Regions from separate parts of the Bradyrhizobium sp. USDA 4472 genome, predicted to be linked through region 2. Evidence: predicted binding sites of a transcription regulator. Region 2 holds the regulator's gene; the other holds the start of a gene.
What was found. Region 2 encodes HrcA, which represses chaperone genes, less so after heat shock. Its sites were predicted from a motif close to GTTAGCACTCNCNNNNNGNGAGTGCTAAC; they were not measured.
Positions count from the first base shown of each region.

Region 1: ACVWZ4_RS16855 (co-chaperone GroES) is a predicted target of HrcA. The motif match lies at 12,217-12,245, and genes of this name have one in related genera.

Region 1 is NZ_JBSSAM010000001.1:3,641,177-3,655,416, forward strand. Features, by position in the region: gene ACVWZ4_RS16810 (FAD-binding protein) at 1-937, shown strand, start outside; gene glcF (glycolate oxidase subunit GlcF) at 934-2,256, shown strand; gene ACVWZ4_RS16820 (histone) at 2,325-2,663, shown strand; gene ACVWZ4_RS16825 (TorF family putative porin) at 3,120-4,127, shown strand; gene ACVWZ4_RS16830 (ABC transporter ATP-binding protein/permease) at 4,399-6,162, opposite strand; gene ACVWZ4_RS16835 (L-lactate permease) at 6,479-8,143, shown strand; gene ACVWZ4_RS16840 (META domain-containing protein) at 8,281-8,679, shown strand; gene ACVWZ4_RS16845 (hypothetical protein) at 8,751-9,962, opposite strand; gene groL (chaperonin GroEL) at 10,079-11,710, opposite strand; gene ACVWZ4_RS16855 (co-chaperone GroES) at 11,828-12,124, opposite strand; gene ACVWZ4_RS16860 (hypothetical protein) at 12,442-12,963, shown strand; gene ACVWZ4_RS16865 (protein phosphatase CheZ) at 13,075-13,839, opposite strand; gene ACVWZ4_RS16870 (L,D-transpeptidase) at 14,150-14,240, shown strand, end outside.
Region 2 is NZ_JBSSAM010000001.1:2,543,392-2,557,631, forward strand. Features, by position in the region: gene ACVWZ4_RS11595 (hypothetical protein) at 345-1,283, shown strand; gene pncA (bifunctional nicotinamidase/pyrazinamidase) at 1,386-2,108, shown strand; gene grpE (nucleotide exchange factor GrpE) at 2,176-2,781, opposite strand; gene hrcA (heat-inducible transcriptional repressor HrcA) at 2,851-3,969, opposite strand; gene rph (ribonuclease PH) at 4,137-4,850, shown strand; gene rdgB (RdgB/HAM1 family non-canonical purine NTP pyrophosphatase) at 4,862-5,497, shown strand; gene hemW (radical SAM family heme chaperone HemW) at 5,484-6,641, shown strand; gene ACVWZ4_RS11630 (penicillin-binding protein activator) at 6,644-7,879, opposite strand; gene rsmI (16S rRNA (cytidine(1402)-2'-O)-methyltransferase) at 8,208-9,170, shown strand; gene ACVWZ4_RS11640 (YraN family protein) at 9,157-9,570, shown strand; gene gshB (glutathione synthase) at 9,581-10,525, shown strand; gene cpaB (Flp pilus assembly protein CpaB) at 10,892-11,707, shown strand; gene ACVWZ4_RS11655 (type II and III secretion system protein family protein) at 11,718-13,235, shown strand; gene ACVWZ4_RS11660 (CpaD family pilus assembly protein) at 13,286-14,023, shown strand; gene ACVWZ4_RS11665 (AAA family ATPase) at 14,020-14,240, shown strand, end outside.

The DNA.
Region 1 (14,240 bases), 1.1 Mb from region 2:
CGCGACAGGCACCATCGGCGGGATGATCGCGGCGGGCCTTGCCGGTCCGCGGCGGATCAGGGCGGGCGGGGCGCGCGACCACCTGCTGGGGGCGCATGCCGTCTCGGGCTTCGGCGACAGCTTCAAGACCGGCGGCAAGGTGGTCAAGAATGTCACCGGCTACGATCTCTGCAAGCTGCTGGCAGGGTCCTGGGGCACGCTGTCTGTCATGACCGAAGTGACGCTGAAGGTGATGCCGAAGCCTGAAGCCGAACGGACCCTGCTGCTGCGCGGGCTCGATGACGCCGTCGCCAACAAGGCGATGACTGCGGCCCTCGGCTCGCCCTATGACGTCTCGGGCGCCGCGCATCTGCCGAAACCGGCGTTCCGGGCCAGGACCGACGAGCTTGGCGAGGTTGCGGCCCAGGACGAGGCGCTGACGGTGTTGCGGCTCGAGGGCATCACGGCCTCCGTCAGCCACCGCGCCGGCTCGCTGCGCGAACTGCTGGCGCCGTTTGGAACCGCGACCCTGATCGAGGACGCCGCGTCGTCGGCGCTGTGGGCCACCATCCGCGATGTGCTGCCATTCGCGGCCGGCAGCGCGCTAGCCGCCTGGCCGGTGTGGCGGATCGTCTGTCCGCCGGCTTCAGGTGCCGCGCTCGGCACGCAATTGACGCGCGAGACCGGGGGCGAGGTCATCTACGACTGGGGCGGCGGTCTGATCTGGGCGGCGCTGCCGCCGAAGGCTGACGCGCATGCTTCCGCGGTGCGCCATCGGACCGATGCGTCCGGCGGGCACGCCACGCTGATCCGGGCGGCCGAGGACGTCAGGCGCGCCGTCGACGTCTTCCATCCGCAAGCGCCCGGTCTCGCCGCGCTGAGCGAACGGGTCCGCGCCAGTTTCGATCCGAAGTCGATCTTGAACCGGGGACGCCTGAAGCGGGACGCTACCGCATGAAAACCGAATTCTCACTCGCGCAACTCGCCGACCCCGACATTGCGGAAGCCGACAAGATCCTGCGCGCCTGTGTCCATTGCGGCTTCTGCACCGCGACCTGCCCGACTTATGTCCTGCTCGGCGACGAACTCGATAGCCCGCGCGGCCGCATCTATTTGATCAAGGAGATGCTGGAGAAGGACCAGGCGCCGACCACTGAGGTGGTCAAGCATGTCGACCGCTGCCTGTCGTGCCTGGCCTGCATGACCACCTGCCCCTCGGGGGTGAATTACATGCACCTCGTCGACCAGGCCCGGGTCAGGATCGAGCAGCGCTACCAGCGGCCGCTCGCCGAACGGCTGTTGCGCCAGGTGCTCGCCTTCGTCCTGCCGGACCCGCAGCGGTTTCGCATCAGCATGCGGTTGGCACAGCTGGCGCGGCCGTTCGCCGTTTTCCTGCCGACCCCGCCGCCCTCGGCCACGCCAGGCCTGATCCAGCGCCTCAGGGCGATGCTGGCGCTGGCGCCGAACCGGCTGCCCGCACCCGGCCCGCTTCCGGGCAGCGTATTCGCGGCGCTCGGCAAGAAGCGGGGCCGGGTCGCGTTGCTCCAGGGCTGCGCCCAGCAGGTTCTGGCGCCCCGCATCAACCAGGCGGCCATCAACCTGCTCACCCGCCACGGCATCGAGGTGGTCCTGGTCAAGGACGAGCAATGCTGCGGCGCGCTCACCCATCACCTCGGTCACGATGATGATGCGCTGGCGCGGGCCCGCGCCAACGTCACGGCGTGGCAGAAGGAGGTCGCCGGCGAGGGGCTCGACGCCATCCTGGTGACCACATCCGGCTGCGGCACGGTGATCAAGGACTACGGTTATCTGCTGCGTGAAGACACCGCGTTCGCAGCCGATGCGGCGAAGGTGTCCGCGCTTGCGAAGGACATCACCGAGTACGTCGCCGGTCTCGGACTTGAACCGTCGTCGCGACAGGACAACATCGTCGTCGCCTATCACTCCGCGTGTTCGTTGCAGCACGGGCAGAAAATCACGGGGCTTCCGAAAGAATTGCTTTCCAAGAACGGATTCGTGGTGAAAGATGTGCCGGAGAGCCATTTGTGTTGCGGTTCGGCGGGGACCTACAACATTCTCCAGCCCGAGCTTGCGAGCCGGTTGCGCGATCGCAAGGTCGCCAACATCGCGAGCGTCGAGCCGGACATGATTGCCGCGGGCAATATCGGCTGCATGGTGCAGATTGCCAGTGGCACGTCAGTTCCGGTCGTACACACGATTGAGCTTCTCGATTGGGCTACGGGCGGGTCGCGGCCGGCATTGAATCCGTCGCGCTGAGCTTTCGCCTTGATGACGGTTGAAGGGCGCCCGATCGATCATTGTTCGGCGGCAACAGGAGGATCACGATGGCGAAAGCGAGCAAGAAAAAAAGCAAGAAGGCCAAAAAGGCCAAAAAGGTTGTAGCGGCGAAGAGGACGACAAAGAAGAAGGCGGCCAAGAAGGCAGCGAAGAAATCGGCCAAGAAGGCCGCGCCAAAGAAGGCCGCCAAGAAGACCGCCAAGAAGGCTGCGGCCAAGAAGGCTGTGAAGGCAGCACCGAAGAAAGCTGCAAAGAAGGCAGCTCCGAAGAAGGCAGCTCGCGCGCCGAAGCCGGCGGCTGCGCCGGCTCCCGAGCCCGCCGCGGAGACAAGCTGGGCGATGCCTTCGTCTGCTGCGGAGCCGACACAGGCCGACGGGCAAGGCTAGCACCGAGGCCAGGGACAACCGAGGCCAGGACCACCGAGGCCAGGACCGGGGCTGAGCTCAAGACTGGGCTCAGGCTTGGTCGACCAAATGATCGACGACAGAAAGGCCGCGGCGGTGACGCTGCGGCCTTTTGCGTTGCCGCCACAGCGGCCTGAGAGTGCCGGTTTTTGAGTCGGTGATTCGTGGCACCCGTGCCACGCCGGCTCGGGCATACGTCAGAACCCGGACTCCCGTGCGCACTTGGCGTGGAAATAATGTGATCGAGAAGCAACACTGGCTGGCAACCTTTCGTGGAATCGCCATAACGCCTAAAAAGTCGGCAGTTGCTCTCGTTTTTTGCTTCTCGCTTTGCGCGCCTCGCTTCAAATTGCCGCTGTAACGCAATTTTGCAGACACGTCGTACGCCCCGGGGGGCTTCCGGGATCCGACTGAGTAGAACTGGTGATGGGGATCGAAATGAAGAAAGTGACTTTGTTGGCAACGGCGCTGGCAATGGTGACGGGCTCGGCTTTCGCAGCGGATATGCCTTTGAAGGCTGTGAAGGCTCCCCCTGCGCCCGCGTTCGATCCCTGGGATATCGCCTTCGGCGGCGCGGCCATGAACGACTACATCTTCCGTGGCGTGACCCAGTCGAACCACAAGCCGTCGGTCGCGGCCTATTTCGAGCCGCGCTACAATGTCACCAAGGACCTGCAGCTCTATGTCGGCCTGTCGGGTGAGAGCATCTCCTTTGCCAACCGGGCCGCAGCTGAAATCGACGTCTACGGCGGTATCCGCCCGACCTTCGGCGCGTTTGCCTTCGACATCGGCGTCTGGGGTTATCTCTATCCAGGTGGAAACTGCGCCGACAACGTCCCCGGCGGCGGCGGCTCCTGCCCGGTCAGCGCCAACACGATCTTCCTTGCCAACGGCAACGTCATGAAGAAGGACGTCAGCTTCTTCGAAGTCTACGGCAAGATGACTTACACCATCAACGACAACTGGGCGGTCGGCCTGAACGAGTACTACTCGCCGAACTTCCTGAACTCCGGCGCCTGGGGCGACTACGCCTCGATCACCGCGAAGTACACCGCGCCCAGCACGATCTTCGGCTCGAGCGGCGTCGGCATGTATGTGTCGGGTGAATTCGGTCGCCAATTCCTCGGCACCAGCGATGCGTTCTACGGCACCACCTTCACCAATCCCGGCTTTGCCGGTCCGTTTCCGAACGGCATCAAGTACGCCGACTACAACACCTGGAACATCGGCGTCGGCTTCACCTACAAGGTGTTCACGCTCGATCTGCGCTACTCCGACACCGACCTGAACAAGGGCAATTGCAACGCCTTCACCAGCGCCTTCAATGGTTCGGGCTCCAACAATATCACCGCCATCAACCCGACTGGCGTCGGCTCCAACTGGTGCGGCGCCGCCGGTATCGCCAAGCTGTCCTTCGACCTGACGGCGATGACGAACCTGAAGTAGGCTTCTTCCCGAAGCGATCCGAACAAGGGCGGCAGAGCAATCTGCCGCCCTTTTGTCTTGGGGCGCTCCGTCATCGCGAGCGTAACGAAGCAATCCAGTATCCCTCCGCGGAAGCAGTCCGGATTGCTTCGTCGCATCAGCGCAAAATTGCTTCGCAATTTTGTCGCGAGCTCCTCGCAATGACGAGGCCCGAGTTGGGGGCGCTCGGAGGGGGGCGAGGAAGCGGCCCATCCGTTCTTTCGGCGCGACAGCCGACGACGAGGGACGCGCCTCAGCGCGCCGTAGTTGGCTCCGGCTCGGCCGGTGCGCCGCCATTGCCCAGCACATGGATCGCGCCGTCCTTCACCATGGTCACCTTGCGGGTGTGGAAGGCATCGAGCGTCGAGCGATGCCCGATTGAGACGATGGTGGCCTGCGGCAGCCTTTCCGTCAGCAACCTGTAGAGCCGTGCCTCGGAGGGCTCGTCGAGCGAGGCGGTGGCCTCGTCCAGGAACAGGTAGTCCGGCGCATGCAGCAGCGCGCGGGCAAGCCCCAAGCGCTGCTGCTCGCCGAGCGACAGCATCCTGTTCCAATGGCCTTCCTCAGTGAGCCGCTCGGCGAGGTCGGGCAGGCCGACTGACGTCACCGCGTCCCTGATTCGGGTCGCCTGAAACGCGCCGGGCGCTGCCGGGTAGATCACCGCGTCGCCCAATGCACCGACCGGGAAATAGGGGCGTTGCGGCAGCATCATCAGCTTCGCCTGCGCGGGGATGACGATGCTGCCGGTGCCGAATGGCCAGATGCCCGCGATGGCGCGGAACAGCGTCGACTTGCCGGAGCCCGACGGTCCGGTCACGAGCACCCGCTCCGGCGTCTGGATGGCGAAACCGTCGGCCGCGACCAGCGGCGCGCCGTTGGGCAGGTTCACGCAGAGCTTGTCGAGGCCGATATTCCGGCTGCCGCCCGCTGCCTTCAGTTCAATCGTCGGCTCATGCGCCGATACGTTTGCCGCTGTCGCGACCGACATCTCGAAGCCGTCGAGACGAGCGACGATCGAGCGCCATTCCGCGAGCGATCGATAAGCCACGACGAAGAACGACAGCGCACCCTGCACGCTCGAAAACGCCGATGCGGTCTGCATCATGTCGCCGAGCTGGATCTTCTTGGCGAAGAAGGCGGGCGCGACCAGCACGTAGGGAAAGATCACCGCGGCCTGCTGATAACTCGCCGTGAACATCGTCAGGCGCTTGGTCCGGCTCATGATCGCGTACCAATTGCCGATCACGAAGCCGAAGCGATCCAGCAGGCGGCTGCGTTCGGCGCCTTCTCCCTTCAGCAATGCGATCTGCTCGGAGTTCTCGCGGACGCGGACGAGGTTGAAGCGGAAGTCGGCTTCATAGCGCTGCTGCTCGAAATTGAGGTTGACCAGCGGGGCGCCGATCCAGTGGGTCAGCGCGGTGCCGAAGATCGCGTAAATCAGCGCGCCCCAGCACAGATAGCCCGGGATCATGTAGTCGGTGCCGAACAAATGCAGTGGCGCGGCGTTGGAGAGACCCCAGAGGATGATGACGAAAGAGAACAGCGTCACGATCGACGAGAGCAGGCCGAGGCCGATGGTCAGGGTCTGCTCGACGAAGTTCTTGACGTCTTCCGTGATGCGCTGGTCCGGGTTGTCGGCGGCATCGCCCTTGAGCTGCATGCGATAGTGCGTGGCGCCCTGGAGCCATTCGCCGAGATAGTGCCGTGTCAGCCATTGGCGCCAGCGGATCTGCAGCCATTGGTTCAGATAGAGCTTGTAGACGGCCAGCGCGATGTAGACCGAGGCGAGTCCGATGAAGATCCAGATCTGCGTCACGAAGGCGTCGAGGTCGTTCGCCTGGAGCGCGCTGTAGAACCGGTTCTGCCACTGGTTCACGAGCACGTCGATCGCGACCAGCGCCAGCTCGATCGTGATGACGGCGGCGAGCAGGCCGCCGCCGGCCCATTTGTCCTCCGACCGGAAATAAGGGATGGCGATTCGCCAGACGGTCGCGAGCGTGGCGCGGATGTTGTTCACAGAGTGGGATCTCCTGAGGGATATTCACGGCGGCCCCAAAAACCAAGCGGCCGAGGCCATGGCAGAAGAGGGGCGCGCTTAGACTAAAGTCGCAAGTCGTGCAATTTGCGTTGGCGAGCCGCGGCTCGCAACCCTAGCATGGGCACAACGGCATGGGGTGGGGGGCCTCCAGCTTTTCGCGAGCTTGTGAGCGGGCGGGAACCGCGGTTCTCGCGAGGAATTCGCGTTCAACTCGGGGGTTATCGCTTCCAGCGCCAAGCAGGCTCGGCTGTCCACGCGGGCCGCCTGCCGTACACATGCGTGGGGGAGGAAGACCATGTGGAATCAAATCTATGACCCGCTGCACAGCCCTGTGCTGTCGACGATGGCGGCGGCGGTACCCGTCGTCACGTTGCTGGTCCTGATCGCGAGCGGGCGCGTTCAGGCTCACATCGCAGCCATCATCGCCGTGATCGTGACCAACCTGATCACGATCTTCGTTTTCACCATGCCGGTGAACATGTCGATCCGCGCCTCGATCCTGGGCATCGTGACCGGCTTCTTTCCGATCGGCTGGATCGTTCTCAACGTCATCTTCCTCTATCAGGTGACGGTGACGACCGGGCGGTTCGAGCTGCTCAAGCGCGCGGTCGGCGGCGTCACCGAGGACCGGCGCCTGCAGTTGCTGCTGATCGCCTTCTCGTTCGGCGCCTTCTTCGAGGGTGCATCCGGCTTCGGTACCCCGGTGGCGATCACCGGCGCCGTGCTGATCGGTCTCGGTTTCTCGCCGCTCGCGGCCTCCGGCCTGTCCCTGATCGCGAACACCGCGCCGGTTGCCTTCGGCGCGCTGGGCACACCGATCCAGGGCCTCGCCTCCGTCACCGGGCTCGATCCCTACATTCTCGGCGCCATGGTGGGACGGCAATTGCCGCTGTTCTCGCTGATCGTGCCGTTCTGGGTGGTGTGGGCGTTCGCGGGCTGGAAGGGCATGAAAGACGTCTGGCCGGCCATCCTCGTTACCGGCGTGACGTTCGCGGTCCCGCAATTCGTGATCTCGAACTTCGTCAATCCCTGGATCGTCGACATCGGCGCGTCGCTGATCTCGATGGGCGCGCTGATCCTGTTCCTGAAGGTCTGGCAGCCGAAGCAGCTGTGGCTGTCGCCGGCGTTGCGCGGACGTGATGAATCGGCAGCGACCATGGCCTCGGCAAAATCGCTCGACAGGACGCCGCTGACGCAAGCTGAGCTCCTCAGCGCGCTGTTGCCGTGGTTCATCGTCTGCGTCGTGATGCTGATCTGGGGCAATGGTGCCTTCAAGACCTGGGCGAACGGCATCTTCACCTGGAACTACGCCGTCCCTGAGCTGCACCAGATGATCAACAAGATGCCGCCGGTGGCGCCCGCGCCGACCAAGGAAGCCGCGGTGTTCGGCTTCACCTATCTGTCCTTCACCGGCACCGGCATGCTGATCGCGGCGATCATCTCTGGCTTCCTGATGGGCGTCGGTCCTGGCCGGCTGCTGGTTGAATACGGCCGCACCATAAGGCTCTGTGCGATCTCGCTGATCACGATCTCGGCGATGCTCGCGATCGGCACGCTGACGCGCCTCTCCGGCGTCGACGCGACGCTGGGACTCGCCTTTGCCGCAACCGGCGTGCTCTATCCCTTCTTCGGCACGCTGCTCGGCTGGTTGGGCGTGGCGCTGACCGGATCCGATACGTCGTCGAACATCCTGTTCGGCAACCTCCAGAAGATCACCTCGCAGCAGCTCGGCCTGTCGCCGATCCTGATGGCGGCGGCGAACTCGTCCGGCGGCGTGATGGGCAAGATGATCGATGCGCAATCGATCGTCGTCGCCTCGACCGCCACCAACTGGTACGGCCACGAAGGCACGATCCTGCGTTTCGTGTTCTGGCACTCGATCGTGCTGGCCTGCCTCGTCGGTGTGTTCGTGACGTTGCAAGCCTATGTCTATCCGTTCACGGAGCTCGTCCTGAAGTAGCAGGCGACGGGCGGCTTCGACGCAAATCCCCGCTGGACCTTTCCGGCGGGGATTTTTGTGTCGTGAACCCACGAACCTTCTCAAAGGCTTCTTCCTCTTATAGAAGACCCGGCAAATCGGGTCGGTCGAGAGGTCTCATGGTGTCGTTGAAGCAGATGGTGTGTGGCGCGGCGGCGTTGCTTGTGATGTCCGCGGTCGCGCGTGCGGAAGAGGGCTTTCCCTTCGGCACCGAGATGACGATGGAGGCCGTGCCGCAGCCCGGCTCGAAGCGCATCCCGAACCTCGAGATCGGCGACAATGGCGAGGTCGTGCTCGAACTCTGGTGCAAGGGCGGCAAGGGTCAATTCTCGGTGGCGGGCAACACCGTGATCTTCGTTCCCGGCGCAATTCAGGATCGGTCCTGTCCGCCGGCCAAGGCCCAGGCCGATGACGATCTCGTCGCGGCGCTCGCCGCCGTCGAGACCTGGAAGCGCCAGGGCGACATGCTCACGCTGATCGGCCCGAAGACGCTGCGTTTCCGCGAGAACGGGAATTAGCTCGCTCATTCGTGTCCCGGACAAGGCGCATCACTGGGGTGCTGCGCTGCGTCGGGGCACGAGAGCTTCGCCTACTTCCAGACCGACTTGTCGGCGTCCCAGCGCTGGCCCTTCAGTTCCCGGGTGAGCGCATCCACCGAGCCGTCGTCGTCGGGCTGGTCGCCTTCCTCGTCGGCTGCCGCCTCGTCGGATACGTTGAGCTTGGCGCCGGTGCTCTCGTCGGCGGTCGTGGTCGAGGGACTGCCGATCCAGACGATCAGCTTGTCGGTTGCTCCTGGCTTGTCGGCGGAGACGAGGCCCGCAACCTCGATCGTGTCGGTGAGCTCGAGCGCCGGGAAATCCTGGTTGGGCCGCTTGAAGACGAGCTTGAGCTTGCCGGTTGAGGCGCTGAAGCTCTGCGAGACCGGCTTGGCCGCGAGCGTCTTGCTCAGCACGCCGGCGATCGCGGTGGCGAGCTTGTCGCGGTTGATCTTGTCGCCGTCGCGCCAATCGGCGGCTCCGATGCGGATGGTGCGATCCATCTCCACGAGCCCCGCGGTCCAGCCGGCGGCGGTGACGCCCGGCATCGCCTTGAATTTCGCGAGCAGCGCCGCCGCGTGCTCAGGATCGACCGACATGTTGATGGTCTGCTCGCCGGCACGCAGCGCGTCGCAGCCGACGGAGAGACTTGCCAGCGTCACCTCGACGTCCTGGCCCTTGAGGCTCTTCAGGAAGTCGGTCGCGGCATCGAGCTTGACCTTGACGGCGATCGCTTCGGGCGAGACTTCGGTAAAATCCTTCGGCTGCGGCGTGATGCCGTCGTCGGTGGTCTGGTTGTCCAAGAATTCCTTCTCGCTGAGATCGGCATTGTCGGGCGAGGTCACCTCCGTCACGGCCTGACCGATGCCGATCTGGCCGCGGAATTCGAACGTGTCGCCGGTCGGCTTGCGGGTGAGCTTGACCGTGACAGGCGCCTTCGCGCCGAGGCTCGTGGTCGTGCCGGTCAGCGTCTGGCCGGAGACCTGGAGATTGACGACGAAGCGGTCCTTGCGGTCGGAATTCTTCGCCACGGGATAGCAGACGTCGAGCACGGCCGCGGTAACCGTCTTGCCCTGCCGCGTCTCCTTCAGGATCACGTCGGCGTTGCCGTCCATCAGCCCGTCGATCGAGGTGAAGTAGCGTGTCTCCACGCCGCCGGGTGCCGCGGCCTTCGGCGACAGCTTCATCTGGGCGGACACGAGCCCTGGCGAAATCACCAGCAGGGACGCCAAAACAGCCGTCGGGCAAAACAGAAGCGCGCGCATTGACGAAATCCTCGAACGAATGGAATCGGGCGCCACCGTAGTAGCACGGCCCACGATCGGCAAAAAAGAAGGCCGCCCGGAGGCGGCCTTCGCAACATCGTCAGGTCAGGATGGGCTTAGAAGCCGCCCATGCCGCCGCCGGCCGGCATGGCGGGCGAGGCGTCCTTCTTCGGGGCTTCGGCGACCATCGCTTCGGTGGTCACCAGCAGGCCGGCCACGGAGGAGGCGTCCTGCAGCGCGGTGCGCACCACCTTGGCGGGATCGATGATGCCCTTCTCGATCATGTCGACATAGTCCTCGGTCTGGGCGTCGAAGCCGAACGTCTCGGACTTGTTCTCCAGGATCTTGCCGACCACGATCGAGCCTTCCACGCCCGCGTTCTCGGAGATCTGACGGATCGGGGCTTCCAGCGCCTTCAGCACGATGTTGATGCCGGCCTGGACGTCGGCATTGGCGTTGGTGAGACGGCCGACGGCCTTCTTGGCGCGCAGCAGGGTCACGCCGCCGCCGGGGACGATGCCTTCCTGCACCGCGGCGCGGGTGGCGTTGAGCGCGTCCTCGACGCGATCCTTCTTCTCCTTGACCTCGATCTCGGTCGCGCCGCCGACGCGGATCACCGCGACGCCGCCGGCGAGCTTGGCCAGACGCTCCTGCAGCTTCTCGCGGTCGTAGTCCGAGGTGGTCTCCTCGATCTGGGCCTTGATCTGGCCGACGCGGGCCTCGATGTCGGGCTTCTTGCCCGCACCGTTGACGATCGTGGTGTTCTCCTTGTCGATCACGACCTTCTTGGCGCGACCCAGCATCTTCACCGTGACGTTCTCGAGCTTCATGCCGAGGTCTTCGGAGATCAGCTGGCCGCCGGTCAGGATCGCGAGATCTTCGAGCATGGCCTTGCGGCGATCACCGAAGCCCGGCGCCTTCACCGCGGCAACCTTGAGGCCGCCACGCAGGCGGTTGACGACCAGGGTGGCGAGAGCTTCGCCCTCGACGTCCTCGGCGATGATGACGAGCGGCTTGCCCGACTGCACCACGGCTTCCAGCACCGGCAGCATGGCCTGCAGCCCGGAGAGCTTCTTTTCGTGCAGGAGGATGTAGGCGTCCTCGAGCTCGGCGGTCATCTTCTCGGGATTGGTCACGAAGTAGGGGCTGAGATAACCGCGGTCGAACTTCATGCCCTCGACGATGTCGACTTCGGTGTCGAGCGACTTGTTTTCCTCGACGGTGATGACGCCCTCGTTGCCGACCTTCTGCATCGCCTGGGCGATCATCTTGCCGATGGCGGCGTCGCCGTTGGCCGAGATGGTGCCGACCTGGGCAACCTCGGAGGAGGCGGCGACCGGCTTGGCGCGCTTTTCGATGTCCTTGACGACGGCCGCAACCGCGCTGTCGATGCCGCGCTTGAGGTCCATCGGGTTCATGCCGGCGGCAACCGCCTTGGCGCCTTCGCGGACGATGGCCTGGGCCAGCACGGTCGCGGTGGTGGTGCCGTCGCCGGCGAGATCGTTGGTCTTGGAGGCGACCTCACGCACCATCTGGGCGCCCATGTTCTCGAACTTGTCCTCGAGCTCGATCTCCTTGGCGACGGTGACGCCGTCCTTGGTGATGCGGGGCGCGCCGAAGCTCTTCTCGATGACGACGTTGCGGCCCTTGGGGCCGAGCGTCACCTTGACGGCGTTGGCGAGAATGTCGACGCCGCGCAGCATGCGATCGCGCGCGTCTCCGGAAAACTTGACGTCCTTGGCAGCCATGTTCTGCAATCCCTGTTCATTCGTGATGTGTCGTGCGTGGTGATATCAGGCGGAATGATGGATGCCCGGACCTGATGATCCGGGCATGACATTCAGCGGCTGTTCAGGCAGATGGCCTTAGGCCATTACGCCCATGATGTCCGACTCCTTCATGATCAGGAGATCTTCGTTGTCGATCTTGACCTCGGTGCCCGACCACTTGCCGAACAGCACGCGGTCGCCGACCTTGAGGTCGATCGGGATCAGCTTGCCAGCCTCGTCACGGCCGCCGGGGCCGACGGCGACGATTTCGCCCTGGGACGGCTTTTCCTTGGCGGTGTCGGGGATGATGATGCCGCCCTTGGTCTTTTCCTCGGCGTCGATACGTTTGACCACGACACGGTCATGCAGCGGACGAAATTTGGACTTAGCCATGACGTTTCCCTTTGGAGGCTCGCTTCTCTGAAAGCAGCGGAAGTGGGTGGGGGCGGCGCCGCCGTTCCCCCTCCCGAGGGTCGCACGGCGCGCTTAGCAATCGGGCTTTCCGAGTGCTAATAGTGCGCCACGGAAATATGGCTTGGCCGCGATCCTGTCAAGCAAAGGTGGTTAAGCGATTGGTGAGGCGGATATAGGATGGTGGCAATAGAAATTCGTTCGGAGCGCCGGCGTGTAGTAGGACGTCATTGCTCCGGCAGCGGTTTTGCGCTTGGCTGCGAGAGGGGCGCGGCCAAAGGCTTGCTTGGGGGAATGCCATGATCAGTTCAGCTCACGCGCGCACGGTTGCCAATCTGGCGGCGGCCTCTTGCCTTGCGCTGCTGCTGGGTGCCTGCGGCGGCGGCATGAGCCTGCCGTCCTTCTCGTCGTCCCAGCCGGCGCCCGAGGCTGAGCCCGGCACCGGGCCGGAAATGCCGGCCTCCATCCGCGCCGACGAGATCGTCGGCCGTTGGGGCCTCGCCTCGTTCCAGAACCCGGCCGACCGCGCCCGCACCGAAGCGGCCGCGCGGGCCCAGTGCAAGAATCCCTACGTGATCGGCGCCGGGTCCTCCGGCGGCGTGATCATGCATCTCGCCGATCAGGCGACGCCGCAGGAGCTGCGGCTGAAGGGCTCGCCGAGCGGCAAGAACTATATCGGCCCCCCCGGCCCGACGCCGGGCGAGCTGGATCGCGAGGTCGTCTCCTTCGACGGTCGCGTCATGATCACCCGCTTCGTCGACAAGGACGCCGCCACCCGCTACGGCAACATGGTCTACGTTCGTTGCGCGCCGCGGGCCTGATGTCTGACGTCCCCTTTCCCGCAAGGGAAGAAGGAAGGGTCTCGCAATGACAGCCCAAAACAAAAAACGCCGGCTCCCGCCGGCGTTTTTACTTCGGTATGCCGCGTTCGCTCAGTCGAACAGCGCGTCGATGTCGTCCTGCGAGGCGTGACCGACGTCGCCGGCGAGCTTCGGACCGTTGAGGAGCTTTTCGTCTTCGCTGCGGGTGTCGACCGGCACCGGCGCGTGGGACTTGATGGCGTCGACGCCGCCCCAGATGTCCATCATCGAATTGATGTGCTGCTCGATGAACTTCATCGTGTTCATGACCTTGCTGATGCGCTGGCCGGTCAGGTCCTGGAAGTTGCAGGCTTCGAAGATCGAGATGACGCGTTCCTGGATGTCGTCGGCGAGCCGCTTCTGCTGGTCGGCCGATTGCACCTTGGACATGGCGCTCGCGGCCTGGTCGATCGATTCGGCCGCTTCGAGAATTTGCTGGGTCGCCTGCTCGGTACCGCCGACCACCGCGCCGAGCTCGCCATTGACCTTGGCCATCTCGCCGCCGTCGAAGCTCTTGCCGTGCAGGGTCGCGATCTCGCGCTTGGTGCGGTCGATGGCGTCATGAATGAGGTCGAGCTCGACCTTCAGCTTCTCGCATTGCTCGATCTGGGCCCGGTAGGTGTCGAGCAACGCGCGCGTCTCCGCGACTTCCTGCGCCACGACGCCTTCGCTCGGCGGCAGCGCGGGCTGACCGCTTCGGGCCATCTGTGCGCGGATCGCGCGCAGCTCTGCCATGATCTCGGTATGCATCGGGCCCGACTCGTCGGTTACGTCCAGAACTGGCATCTCGCCACCGGCGATATCCTCGACACGAAAACGCTTGCGGTGAACAGCCATCAGGATACTCCCCCACCTCACTCACGCGTCTTTGTAGGCAGAAGCAATTTAACACGAGGTTCACGTCCGGAAGTGTGGTGCGGCCGCGTGCGACGGCGTGCAAACGCGCGATTAACCATGAGGCTTTGCGCTTCATCGAAAATAAACGCTGATCGCCAATTGCACCGCCGTTCGCGACGTGGTGAATCGAAACGGCCGCTGCGTTTACCAAACGAAACGGAGTTTGCTCTTTATTGACCACGTCGAGGACGCCAACAGCCAGCGCGTTCGGCGGCGAATGCAACGAGACGAAACAGTACAGAGTACGTCGATGTTCAAGAAAATGTCTGTCGCGCTGCTCGGCAGCGCATGCGCCTTCATTGTCGGCGCTACCAGCGCGAGCGCCTTCGACAACAGCGTGC
Region 2 (14,240 bases):
AACCGAAACCCCCTAAGATCAAACATTCGCGATATTGCGATGGTTGAGGCTCATATAGGAGGGGGGGAGGAGCCCGCAAGGACCGAACGCAAGTTTGGACCGTGAAAACATTGGGTTTTGGAAGATCATATCCGGGCTTCACCGCCCTTGCGGGTGAGGATTTGTTAACAGGTTCAGTGCTCAGGCCGTCTCCGCTGCCGTGATCGGCCCGGCCCTGTTGCCGGCGCACCAAACCCGCTAAAAGGCGGACCGGCCGGACGGCCTCGTCACGGGGCCGCTTCGCGCGACAACGCGGCCAACGGCCGACCATCGTACGGCCTCAATATGAACCAATCAGAGTGCCCATGAAGCTGATCCGCCCCCTCGCCGCGCTCGCCCTTATCGTTGTCTCCGCGCTTCCGGCGCTTGCTGCCGACGCCGTGTATCCGCCGGGTCTGCGTCTCGGCATGGTGCCGCTGGTCGGGCTGAGCAAGGCCAAGACCTTCCCGGGCTTCGAGAACGAGGACGGCAGCGTCAAGGTGCTGGTCACCGAACTGCCGCCGGCGGCCTATAACGAGGTTGCAACGGCCTTCAACGCCAATCCGGGCGGCGTCAACGGCGTCAAGCCGGAGAAGATCGAGACATCGGCGGGCCTTGCCTATTTTACCACCGAGAGCGGCAAGGCCGGGGACACGCTGGTGAAGCGCTATTCGATGATCGTGCCGGGCACTGGCTTCTCCGGCTATGTCGCGGTGCAGGTCCCGGAGAACGCCTCGAAGATCTACACCGACGAGGCGGTGCGGCAGATGTTTGCGACCGCCACCCTGCGCAAGGAGGTGTCGGCTGACGAGCAGCTCGGGCTGATGCCGTTCAAGATCACCGATCTCGCCGGCTTCAAGGACATCCGCACGCTGGTGCCGGGCTCGAGCATCATCCTGGCCGACGGTGACGAGAGCGCGGGCTATGAATCGAAGCCGTTCATGATCCTCGGCCTGATCGGCGCCACTCCGCAAGCCGCCGACGACCGCGCCCGCTTCGCCCAGGAGGCCGCGCTCCAGATCCCCGGCCTGCGCGAGTCCCGCGTCACCATGTCCGAGCCGATCCGCATCAACAGCCAGCCCGGCTTTGAGACCCGGATCGACGGCGTCAGCGGCAAGGACAAGACCCCGGTCACGGTCGTGCAATGGATCCGGTTCGGCGGCGGCACCTCGCTGCGCATCATCGCCAGCGCTCCGCGCGACCAGTGGTCCGACGCCTTCACCCGCTTCCGCGCCGTCCGCGACGGCATCCAGCCGAAGGGGTAGCGCCCATCCCCTCACCAGGGCCGGCTGCATTTGCGGGCTTTCGTTTGTACACGAACGGAACTAGGCTTCCCTCCACCGGATCAACCTTGAGGGAGGCGGACGATGATTAATCGACGACAGATCTTGGCCGCGCTGGGGACCACCACACTCGCGAGCCTCGCGCCATCGGCACTTTTCGCAGCAGCCTCGATCAAGCCGGACGATGCATCCGCGCTGCTCGTGATCGATGTGCAGAACTGCTTCCTGCCGGGCGGCAGCCTCGCAGTGAAGGAAGGCGAGCAGGTCGTGCCTGTGATCAACAAGATGGCCAAAGCATTTTCGAACGTGGTGATGACGCAGGACTGGCACACGCCCGGCCACGTCTCGTTCGCGTCAGCGCATTCCGGCAAGAAGCCGTTCGAGACCATCGACCTGCCCTACGGCAAGCAGGTGCTGTGGCCCGACCATTGCGTGCAGGGCACCGATGGCGCCTCGCTGTCGAAAGACCTCTCGATCCCGCAGGCCGAGCTCATCATCCGCAAGGGCTTCCACAAGGATGTCGACAGCTATTCGGCCTTCGTCGAAGCCGACGGCAAGACAACGACGGGGCTCGCCGCCTATCTGAAGTCCCGCAAGATCAAGCGCGTCTTTGTCGCGGGCCTCGCCACGGACTTCTGCGTCGCCTGGACTGCGCTCGATGCGCGCAAGGCTGGTTTTGAAGTCTACGTCGTGGAAGACGCCTGCCGCGGCATCGACAATCAGGGCTCGCTCGCGAAGGCCTGGGCCGACATGGCCAAGGCCGGCGTGAAGCGGATTCAGTCCGCGGATATCGCGGTGAGCGCATAAAGCGCTCACCTCTGCCAGACCTTGAGGAAGAGGAGGAGACGCGCGCGAGCGCGCTCCTCGATATCGTTCAGTTCGCTTCGTTGCTGTTCGCCGCGGGCGCGGGCTTTGCGCCGCCCTTGGCGACGCCGACCAGCGCCGGACGCAGCACGCGCTCGCCGATGGTGTAGCCGGCCTGCATGACCTGCACGACGGTGCCCGCGGGCACCGATGCGTCAGGCACCTCGTACATCGCCTGATGGAAGTTCGGGTCGAACTTCTGGCCCTGCGGATCGAGCTTCTTCACGCCGTGCTTTTCCAGCGCATTGAGCAGCGAGCGCTCGGTGAGCTCGACGCCCTCGATCAGCGCGATCAGGCCGGGATCGGCCGCAGCACGCGCTTCGGACGGAACGGCATCGAGCGCGCGCTGGAGATTGTCGGCGATGTCGAGCACGTCGCGGGCAAAGCCGGTGATGCCGTAGAGCTTGGCGTCGGCGACCTCCTTGGCGGTGCGCTTGCGCAGGTTCTCCATCTCGGCCAGCGTCCGCAGCATGCGGTCGCGCGCCTCGGCAGCTTCCTTTTGCAACGTTTCGACCGAGCCGGGCTCGGGATCGTCGGGCATGATGTAGGGCTTTGACACCACGGGTTCGCCGGTCGGCGCGGCCGTGTCTTCGGGTTGCCGGGTGGGATCGGTCATCGGCTGCTTCTCGAACTCGTCTCAAGGGGAGGTTTGCTGGCCCGGATATCGTGCTTCGGACGCCGAAAATCAAGCGCCCGTGATCGGCTCAATGCCGGTCAGCCCGCCCAGCAGGCGGCTGACGATGCGGGCGGCATAGTCCACGGTCGGGATCACACGGGCATAGTTCAGCCGTGTGGGCCCGATGACGCCCAAAACGCCGACGATGTGGCCGGCGGCATCCCGATAGGGCGAGATGATGGTGGAGGAGCCGGACAGCGAAAACAGCTTGTTCTCGCTGCCGATGAAGATTCTGACGCCTTCGGCGGTTTCCGCGCGCCCCAACAGGTCGATCACGCCGCGCTTGGTCTCGAGATCCTCGAACAACAGCCTGACACGCTCGAGATCCTCGAGCGCGTGCAGATCTTCCAGCAGATTGGCGTGTCCGCGCACGATGAGCTGGCGGTCCTCGTTCTCGCCGCCCGACCAGCTCGCGATCCCGGCCGAGATCACCTTTTGCGTCAATTGATCGAGCTCGGCGCGGGCCTCGCCGAGCGCGGTTTCCAGCTCCAGCCGCGCCTCGGCGAGCGTCCGCCCGCGAATCCGCGCATTGAGGAAATTGCCGGCTTCCGTGATGGCCGAGGAGGGAACCCCCGGCGGCAGCGCCAGCACACGGTTTTCGACCTGGCCGTCCTCTCCGACCAGGATGACCAGCGCCTTCTCGGGTTCCAGCCGGACGAATTCGATGTGCTTGAGCCGCGCATTGGACTTCGGCGTCAACACCACCGCCGCGGCGCGCGTCAGGCCGGAGAGCCGGGTCAACGCCTGATCCAGCGCCGCCTCGACCGATTGGGCGTGGCCGACGGTGGCGAGCTGGCTCTGGATCGATTGCCGCTCGGACTCGTTGAGATCGCCGACCTGCATCAGGGCGTCGACGAAGAAGCGCAGGCCGAGTTCCGTCGGCAGCCGGCCGGCGGAGGTATGCGGAGCGTAGATCAGACCGAGCTGTTCCAGATCGGCCATGACGTTGCGCACGGAAGCCGGCGACAGCGGCATCGCGATCAGGCGCGAGATGTTGCGCGAGCCCACCGGCTCACCGGTCGCGAGGTAACTTTCGACGATTTGACGAAAGATGTCGCGGGAACGCTCGTTGAGCTGGGCGAGGCCTGCGCGCGGCGCGATCAGATGGATCGGATCGTGATGGGCCACAGACGTTAACTCCTGTCAGTTCCTCGTAATTTGTCCATCCCGGGCGCGTCTGACAAGCGTGGCGTTTGCGGGGCAGATATCAGGGGCGAAAAAGCCTTGCTGCCCACCCTCACCCCACCTACAAGCACCGCGAACAGCCTGACCTTGCGAGTTTTGGAGGATTTCCCATGCGGCCAAGCCGCCGTGCGCCCGACGAATTGCGCCCCGTGACGCTTGAGCGTGGCGTGGTCAAATATGCGGAAGGCTCCTGCCTCGTGAAATTCGGCGACACCCACGTGCTTGTGACCGCCACGCTGGAAGACCGCCTGCCGCCGTGGCTGAAGGGCCAGGGTCGCGGCTGGGTCACCGCCGAATACGGCATGCTGCCGCGTGCGACCTCGGAACGCACCCGCCGCGAGGCCTCGGCCGGCAAGCAGAGCGGCCGCACCGTCGAGATCCAGCGCCTGATCGGCCGCTCCCTGCGCACCATCGTCGATCTCGAAGCGCTCGGCGAGCGCCAGATCACCGTCGATTGCGACGTGCTCCAGGCCGACGGCGGCACCCGCACCGCCTCGATCACCGGGGCCTGGGTCGCGCTCGCCGACTGCATCAACTGGATGAAGTCGCGCAACATGATCAAGGCCAACGTGATGCGCGACAACGTCGCCGCAATCTCATGCGGCATCTACAAGGGCACGCCGGTGCTCGATCTCGACTATGCCGAGGACTCGGCAGCCGAAACCGACGCCAATTTCGTCATGACCGGTGACGGCCGCATCATCGAGGTGCAGGGCACTGCGGAACGCGAGCCGTTTACGCAGGACGAGTTCCTGGCGCTGATCGCATTGGCGCAAAAAGGCATCGCGCGTCTGGTGGACTTGCAGAAACTGGCTGTGGCGTAGTCAATAGCCCCATGCACCGCCGAATCACCGGAAAGCTCGTCATCGCGACCCACAATCCCGGCAAGCTCGCCGAGATGAAAGAGCTGCTCGCGCCTCACGGCATCGAGGTGGTGTCGGCCGGCGAACTCGGCCTTGGCGAGCCTGACGAGACCGGCAGCGATTTCCGCAGCAACGCCGCGATCAAGGCAATCGCGGCCGCGCAGGCGACCAAGCTACCGGCTTTTGCCGATGATTCCGGAATCGTCGTCGACGCGCTCGACGGCGCGCCCGGCATCTACAGCGCACGCTGGGCCGGTCCGTCCAAGGACTTTGCCGCCGCCATGGCGCAGATCGAGCGCCTGCTGCAGGAGCGCGGCGCCACCACGCCGGACAAGCGCAAAGCGCATTTCGTCTCGGCGCTCTGCGTCGCCTGGCCCGACGATCATCTCGAACAGGTCGAGGCGCGCGTCGACGGCACGCTGGTGTGGCCACCCCGCGGCACCGCCGGCTTCGGCTACGATCCGATGTTCCTGCCCGACGGATACGACCGCACCTTCGGTGAGATGACCAGCATCGAGAAGCATGGCCTGCCGCCGCTCGGCCTCGGCCTGTCGCACCGCGCCCGGGCCTTCGTGAAACTGGCGGAGATCTGCCTTGAGCCGCGCTGATAAAGATGCGTTCGGCGTCTACGTGCACTGGCCGTTCTGCCTGTCGAAGTGTCCCTATTGCGACTTCAACAGCCACGTCCGCCACGCCGCCATCGACGAGGCGCGTTTTGCGGCCGCCTTCGCGCGCGAGATCGAAACGACTGCGCAGCGCTCGCCCGGTCGCGAAGTCAGCTCGATCTTCCTCGGCGGAGGCACACCATCGCTCATGCAGCCCGCCACCGTCGGCGCGGTGCTCGATGCGATCGGCAAGCACTGGCGCGTTGCCAACGACGTCGAAGTGACGCTGGAAGCAAACCCGACCAGCGTCGAGGCCACGCGCTTCGCCGGCTATCGCGCTGCCGGTGTCAATCGGGTCTCGCTCGGCGTGCAGGCGCTCGACGATGCCTCGTTGAAAGCGCTCGGCCGCATGCACAGTGCGCGCGAGGCACTCGACGCCGTCGCCATCGCGCGCCGCTCGTTCGATCGCTATTCGTTCGACCTGATCTACGCCCGTCCCGACCAGACCCCGGCGATGTGGGCGGACGAGCTGCGCCTTGCGATCGATGAAGCGGCCGAGCATCTGTCGCTCTACCAATTGACGATCGAGGAAGGCACGCCGTTCTTCGGCCTGCACCAGGCGGGCAAATTGAAGACGCCGGACGAAGTGGTCGCGCGCGCGCTCTACGACGTGACGCAGGAGACCTGCGACAAGCTCGGCCTGCCCGCCTACGAGATCTCAAATCACGCGCGACGCGGCGCCGAGTGCCGGCACAATCTGGTGTACTGGCGCGGTGAGGAATATGCCGGCATCGGTCCCGGCGCCCATGGCCGCCTCGACATCGACGGCATCAGGCACGCCACCGCCACCGAGAAGCGTCCCGAAGCCTGGCTGATGCGGGTCGAGAGCAACGGCGATGGAATCGTCACCGACGATCTCCTCAACAGCGAGGAGCGGGCCGACGAATTCTTGCTGATGGGATTGCGCCTGGCCGAAGGCATCGACCCCGAGCGCTACAAGGCCTTGTCCGGCCGTCCGCTCGATCCCAGACGTATCGCGCTGCTCCGTGAGGAAGGCGCGATCACGGTCGATGCGGCGGGACGGTTGCGGGTGACGAGCAGCGGTTTTCCGGTGCTGGACGCCGTGGTCGCGGATCTCGCGGCGTAGGACTACGCCCCAAAACTCTTCGGCGAGCCCGCGACCGCGACACCGCCGCCCGTCGTCACCTTCATCACCGCAAGGCCGCGCTCATTGGTGCCATCCGCACGGAACCGGAACAGGCCATCGATGCCCGCGAAACCAGATGGATTCGTGAGCACGTCGGCCGAGAAGCGCGTCGTACCCTGCGTGCGCGCAAGCGCTGCGACAAGCGCGACGGCATCATAGGCGAGCGTCGCGGTGCGGATCGGCTCGGCGCCATATTTGGTGCGGTAGCGGCCGGAGAACGCGCGGAAGCCGGCCGGATCCGGCGCGGCATAGAGGCCGCCCTGCAGCGCCGGACTCGCATAGACGCGCGGGCTGTCCCACAGGCCGGTCCCGAGCAGCTGGATGTTGCGCAGATTCGCGCCCGCTGCAGTCATCGCGTCTGCGACCGAAACGACGGCATCGCCGTCATCGGCAATGAACAATGCGTCCGCGCTGCCGAGCTGCTGTGCCACGTTGCGCGCCGGCGTGGCTCGATCGGCGCCGTATCTTTCGAACGCGACGACACGCCCACCGCGCCTGGGCACCGCGGCCTTCACCGCGGCCTCGACGACATTGCCATAGGCATTGTCGGGCACGAGCACGGCAACAGCGCGTTTTCCGATGCCGGCGGAATATTCGATGATGCGGTTGACGTCGGACTCCGGCAGGAAGCTCAGGAGATAGACGCCGCGGCCGGCGATGCTGGAATCGGTGGAGAACGCCATCACCGAGATGCCGCGCGCGCGCGCGACCTGCGCCACCGCCGGCACCGACTGCGCGAACAGCGGCCCCAGGATGATCTCGGCACCTTCGTCGACCGCCTGCTGCGCGCCGGCTTGCGCGCCCTGCGGGCTGCCATTGTCGTCCTTGATCAGGAGCTGGATATTCGGGTTCTGAAACTCGGCCAGCGCCATCTCGGCGGCGTTGCGCATGGATTGCGCCGCAAGCCCGGCATTGCCCGCGGCCGAGAGCGGCAGGATCACCCCGACCTTCACGCCGCCGGTGCCCGCGGTCGTCGCCTGCTGTGGCGGACCGGCCGGCTGGGCCGGAGGCGGCGAGGAGCTGGAGAACGGGCTGGAAAACTGGCTGAGGCTCTGCTGCACGCCGGCGCAGGCCGAGAGCAAGGGCGTGCCGAGCAGCAGGCCAAGCGTACTCCGCCGGGTCGCCCCTGGCATCAGGGGCCCCTGAACGGGAGACTTCGGATCACGCGGGCCCACCATGGCAGCTTCTCTTCTGACCGGCCGCAGGCGGCCCGTCACTTCACTCTTGTCCGCAACACAAGCCGCGGATTCAGGCATGTTGTCTACAAATAGTTAACCAAAACAAAAGGATAATGACCGCTTAACGCGGCTGCCCTTCGTTCCGGCCAGCTGTTTGCCGTCCGTCACGCAGCATCAAGGCGCGGTTTCCGCCGCGAATATGGCGCTGACGCTTCATTCCCCCTCGAATGTGATGCCGGATGGATCACATTCCAGTCCCTCTCCCAATATGATCTTTTTCCGGGGACTGGTTCCCAGCCACCGGGATCATGCCTAAGTTCGATTCATTATGCGCGCAAAGCCGGCTCCGATAAATACGACTGAAGCTGCGGACACCGCCTCGCGCGGTTTCTCCATCGACGCCCATCGGCTGTCAGCTCCGAAGCCGGCGGCCGGCCTCTATCTGGTCGCGACCCCCATCGGCAATCTCGGCGACATCACCTTGCGGGCGCTCCAGACGCTGGCCGGGGTCGACGTCATCGCCTGCGAGGACACCCGCATCACGCGGCGCCTGACCGAGCGTTACGACATCTCTGCGCAGCTCAAGCCGTATCACGAGCATAATGCCGAGGCTGCGCGGCCGAAGATCCTGGAGGCACTCGCGGCAGGCGGCTCGGTCGCGCTGGTGTCGGACGCCGGGACGCCGCTGATCTCCGACCCCGGTTACAAGCTGGTGCGCGAGGTCTGTGCCGCCGGCCATGCGGTCTTTGCGCTGCCCGGCCCTTCGTCGGTGCTGGCGGCGCTGTCGGTTGCGGCGCTGCCGACCAACCGTTTTTTCTTCGAGGGCTTTCTACCCGCCAAATCGGCCGCGCGAAAATCGCGCCTGGCCGAGCTCGCGCGCATCGATGCCACGCTGGTGATGTTCCAATCCGGCAATCGCGTGCAGGACACGCTTGCCGAGCTCGCCGAGATCATGGGGACGCGCGAAGCCGCGATTTGCCGCGAGCTGACGAAATTGCACGAGGAGATTTCGCGGGCGACGCTGAGTGAGCTCGCGCGCGAAGCCGACGCGCTGGAGACGCGCGGCGAATTCGTGCTGGTGATCGCACCGCCCGCGGCCGACGCCGACGTGCTGACATCAGATGCACTGGACGATCTCCTGCGCGCGCAGCTCGCCACGAACAGCGTCAAGGACGCCGTCGCGCATGCCGTCGCGCTTTCTGGGCGGCCCCGCCGCGAGATCTATGCCCGCGCGCTCGAACTCGCCAAGAGTCCGCACGAGGATTTGCGGGGCGGCGATGGCGAAGACTAGGGGCGTCGCAGAACCCAAACCGGAGCCAAAGGTCGCCTCGCCCCAGCGTGTCGCCGCGTTCCGCACCGGCATCTCGGCCGAGAGCCGCGCCGCCGCCTTTCTCATGGCCAAGGGTTACCGCATCCTCGCCAAACGCTACCGCACGGCGCATGGCGAGATCGACCTCGTGGCGCGCCGCCGCAACCTGATCGCCTTCGTCGAGGTCAAGGCGCGCGCCAGCCTCGACGAGGCCGCCTATGCGGTCACGCCACGCCAGCAGCAGCGCATCATCGATGCCGCGCAGGGCTGGCTCGCAGCGCATCCCGAGCATGCGGAATTCGAGCTGCGATTCGACGCCATGCTGATTGCGCCGCGGTCACTTCCACGCCATGTGTTGGCGGCATTCGACGCCTCGACCTGAAAGGCAGCCCATGAAACTGAACGTCGCCGTCCAGATGGACCCCATCGCCCGCATCAACATCAAGGGCGATTCCACCTTCGCGCTGCTCCTGGAGGCGCAGAAGCGCGGCCACGGCCTGTCCTATTATACGCCCGACAAGCTCTCGATGGTCGGCGAGGAGATCGTCGCGCCGGTGCAACTGCTGACGGTGCGCGACGAGCCCGGCAATCATTTCACCCTCGGCGAGCCCAGGCGCGAAGCGCTCAACGGCTTCGACGTCGTCCTGCTGCGGCAGGATCCGCCGTTCGACCTCGCCTATATCACTTCGACGCATCTGCTCGAACGCATTCACCCAAAGACGCTGGTGGTCAACGATCCCGCCGCGGTGCGAAACGCGCCCGAAAAACTGTTCGTGATGAACTTTCCGCAGCTGATGCCGCCGACTTTGATCTCGCGCGACTTAGATGAGATCAACGCGTTCCGCGACAAATACGGTGCCGTGGTGATGAAGCCGCTGCACGGCCATGGCGGCGCCGCGGTGTTCCGGGTGATGCCGCAAGACATGAACTTCGGCTCGCTGTTCGACATGTTCTCGGTGACGTTCAAAGAGTCCTGGGTGATTCAGCAGTTCATTCCCGAGGTGAAGCTCGGCGACAAGCGCATCATCCTGGTCAATGGCGAGTTCGCAGGCGCCGTGAACCGCGTGCCGGCGGCCGACGATCTCCGCTCCAACATGGTGCGCGGCGGCGCCGCCAAGGAGACCGAGCTGACGCCGCGCGAACGCGAGATCTGCGCCACCGTCGGCCCGGCGCTGCGCGAGCGCGGCCTCCTGTTCGTCGGGATCGACGTCATCAACGGCAATCTCACCGAGATCAATGTGACGTCGCCGACCGGCATTCGCGCCATCGCACGCCTTGGCGGCCCCGACGTTGCGGCGAAAATCTGGGACGTGATCGAGCAGAAGCGGACGAGGTAGTTCCGCAATGATGGCGTTGGGGAGCCTCGTATCTCTCTCCACGTCGTCCCGGACGCGCGCAGTCTTCGCCGGGACGACACTGATGTTGATGCGCGCTGCTTCCATCTCGCGACGCACCTCCTTTACTAACCACCCATTCACCATGACGCTCCCGCGCCTCCTCCGAAGGTCGTAGTGCGCCTGCGTGAATCTACGGGGCCACTGACCGACCGGGATAACGCGGCATTCACCATCCGCCCAAAACCCGCACCGTCACAGGGCATCACACTCGGCCTCGCAACACCCCTTATACTTTTACTCCCTACTCATCGACGCGGGGGAACACGCCACGTGCGGTTCGAGTGCCCCGCGTGAGAGTAGAAGCGTATGAACACCGCACGCATTGTCGTTCTCGTCATCGCGCTGAGCGCCGGCGGCGTCGCTGCGTATCTGGCGAGCAGCTACGACAACAAGCCCGCGCCGGTCGCCCCGGTGGCCGAGAAGCTGCCGACGACCGAGGTGCTCGTCGCCAAATCCGACATCCAGCTCGGCCAGGCCGTGAAGGCCGAGGATCTGCAATGGCAGACCTGGCCGCAAGCGACCGCGAGCAGCGCCTTCGTCCGGCGCGACAGCAGGCCCAACGCACAAACCGAGATCGCCGGCTCGATCGCGCGCGTGCCGTTGATGCAGGGCGAGCCGATCCGCGAGCAGAAGCTGGTGAGGGCGGACGGCTCCGGCTTCATGGCCGCGATCCTGCCCTCGGGCATGCGGGCCGTATCCACCGAGATCTCGGCAGAGACCGCCGCCGGCGGCTTCATCCTGCCAAACGACCGCGTCGACGTCGTGCTGACGCGCCGCCTGAAGAACCCCGACACCAGCGGTGCGACCGGCGGCAATGACCTGATCCTGTCGGAGGTCGTCCTGTCCAATATCCGCGTGCTCGCGATCGACCAGGCGCCGAAGGAAAAGGACGGCCAGACCGCCGTGATCGGCAAGACCGTCACGCTGGAGCTGAAGCCCGAGCAGGTCGCCACGCTGTCGGCCTCGCGCCAGGGGGGAACTTTGACGCTCGCACTGCGCAGCATCGCCGATGCCAGCGCCACCGACGGCGCGCCCGAAGACCAGGCGCTCAAGCAGCGTCAGAGCGGCGTCAACGTGATCCGCTACGGCGTGCAGACGCGACAACTAACGTCACAGAAGTGATGGAGACATGATGAATTACGGGGATTATCGGATGGGCCTGCGCATTCGGGGGAAGCGCGCTGGCTCGTTCTGGGCAGGGGCGATGATGATGCTGGGGCTGGTCGCAGGCCCCGATCTCGTCCGTGCCGCGGATGCGCCGGTCGGAGACCAGGCGCCGATGCAGGCGCCGGACCTCGGCGTGGCGCCGGCCGCGACCGTCGCGCCCGCACGGACGCGTTCGCTGTCGCTTGGAATCGGCAAATCTGTGGTCATCGACCTGCCGCGCGAGGTCAAGGACGTGCTGGTGGCTGATCCCAAGATCGCCAATGCGGTGATCCGGTCGTCGCAGCGCGCCTACATCATCGGCGGACAGGTCGGCCAGACCAACGTGGTGTTCTTCAGCGCCGACGGCCAGCAGGTCGCCTCCTACGACATCGCGGTGAAGCGCGATCTCAACGGCATGCGGGCGGCGCTGCACCAGTCGCTGCCGGGGGTGCAGATCGAAGGCGTCGGCGACAGCGTGATGCTGACCGGTTCGGTGTCGAGCCCGGTCGAGGCCCAGCAGGCCGGCGACGTCGCCGCGAAGCTCGTCGGCGGCAGCGACAAGGTCGTCAACAACATCGTGGTCCGTGGCCGCGACCAGGTCATGCTGAAAGTCGTCGTCGGCGAAGTCCGCCGCGACATCGTCAAGCAATTGGGCGTCGACCTCAGCGCCAGCCTGAATGCCGGCACCGCGGTGGTGAACTTCAACAATTCCAACCCGTTCACTGCCAGCGGCGGACCGCTGGTCGGCAGCAACGGCCTCGGCGTCACAGGGCTTGCCAAGGGCGTCGCCACGGTCAACGCCACGATGCGCGCGATGGAGAGCGCGGGCGTGATGCGGACGCTGGCCGAGCCGAGCCTGACCGCGATCTCGGGTGAGTCAGCGACTTTCATCGCCGGTGGCGAATTCCCGATCCCCGGCGGCTACGCCTGCGATCCGGCCACGCATGTCTGCACCACCCAGATCACCTACAAGAAGTTCGGCATCTCCCTGAACTTCACGCCGGTGGTGCTCAGCGAGGGCCGCATCAGCCTGCGCGTGATGACCGAGGTTTCGGAGCTGTCGAGCCAGAACGCGATCACGGTGTCGCAGGCGCTGTCCGCGAATTCGACCAACTCGATCACCATTCCCTCGGTCCAGACCCGCCGCGCCGAGACCACGCTGGAAATTCCCTCCGGTGGTTCGATGGCAATGGCCGGCCTGATCCAGCAGCAGACCAAGCAGGCCGTCAACGGCCTGCCCGGCGTCGACCAGATCCCGATCCTCGGCGCGCTGTTCCGCAGCCAGGACTTCGTCAACAACGAGACCGAGCTGATGGTGATCGTGACCCCCTATGTGGTGCGCGCGGTCGCCCAGAAGGAATTGTCGCGGCCCGACGACGGGTTCGCACCCTCTTCGGATGCGCAGTCGGCGCTGCTCGGCCGCATGAACCGCCTCTACGGCATCGCGCGCCGCGTCGATCCGATCGACGGCATCAGCGGCGATTTCGGCTTCATCATCGACTGACACGAACGAACGGTTTGGGGACCGGGATAGCGGTAGGAGGGGACCAGGCGATGACGAAGACGACAGAAGATCGATTTCGCAAGCCGCGCATCGCGCTCGCGCTGACCGGGCTTTCCGTCATGCTGGGAGCCTGCAACACCACCGGCGACGTCGTCACCACGCAGACGGTGCCGACCGATTACCGCATGCGCCACCCGATCGCGGTGCAGGAAGGCACGCGCTCGATCGTGATCTTCGTCGGCAAGGCGAGAGGCGGTCTTTCGGCCCCGCAAGCCGCGGACGTGATGGGCATCGCCCGCGACTGGGTGCGCGAAGGCACCGGCTCCGTCGTCGTCGACGTGCCCATCGACACCGCGAATTCGCGCGCAGCAGCAGCGACTTATCACGAGATCCGTGCCGTGCTCGGCAGTGGCGGCGTGCCGTCGCGCGCCATCGTCCAGCATCCCTATCGCCCCGAAGATCCCGGCCTGTTGCCGACCATCCGGCTGAGCTATTCCAAGATCACTGCGGTCGCCGGCCCCTGCGGGCTGTGGCCCGAGGACATGGGACCGTCCATCGTCGATCCCGGCTACAACGAGAACAGGCCCTACTTCAATCTCGGCTGCGCCACCCAGCGCAATCTCGCCGCGATGATCGACAACCCCGCCGACCTCGAGCAGCCGCGCGCGGAGACGCCCGCTTACACCGCGCGGCGCGACATCGCCTTCGACCGCTACCGCAAGGGCAACGCGACCGCGACCACCTATCCCGAGGCCGACAAGGCCAAACTCAGCGATACAGGCAAATGACTGGGATTCACGACGACGAGGCGGACGATCCGCAGCGCCCCGACGAACACATTGCGCCGGTTCCCCGCATCTCGGTGCAGGCCTTTTGCGAGACCGAGCAGACGCTCGCCGCGATCACCGCGGCCGGGCAGGACCGCCGTCTCGCCAAGGCGCATCTCACCGCCAGGAGCGGCGGTCTGGCCGCAGCCATCGACGTCTATGACACGATGCCGACACC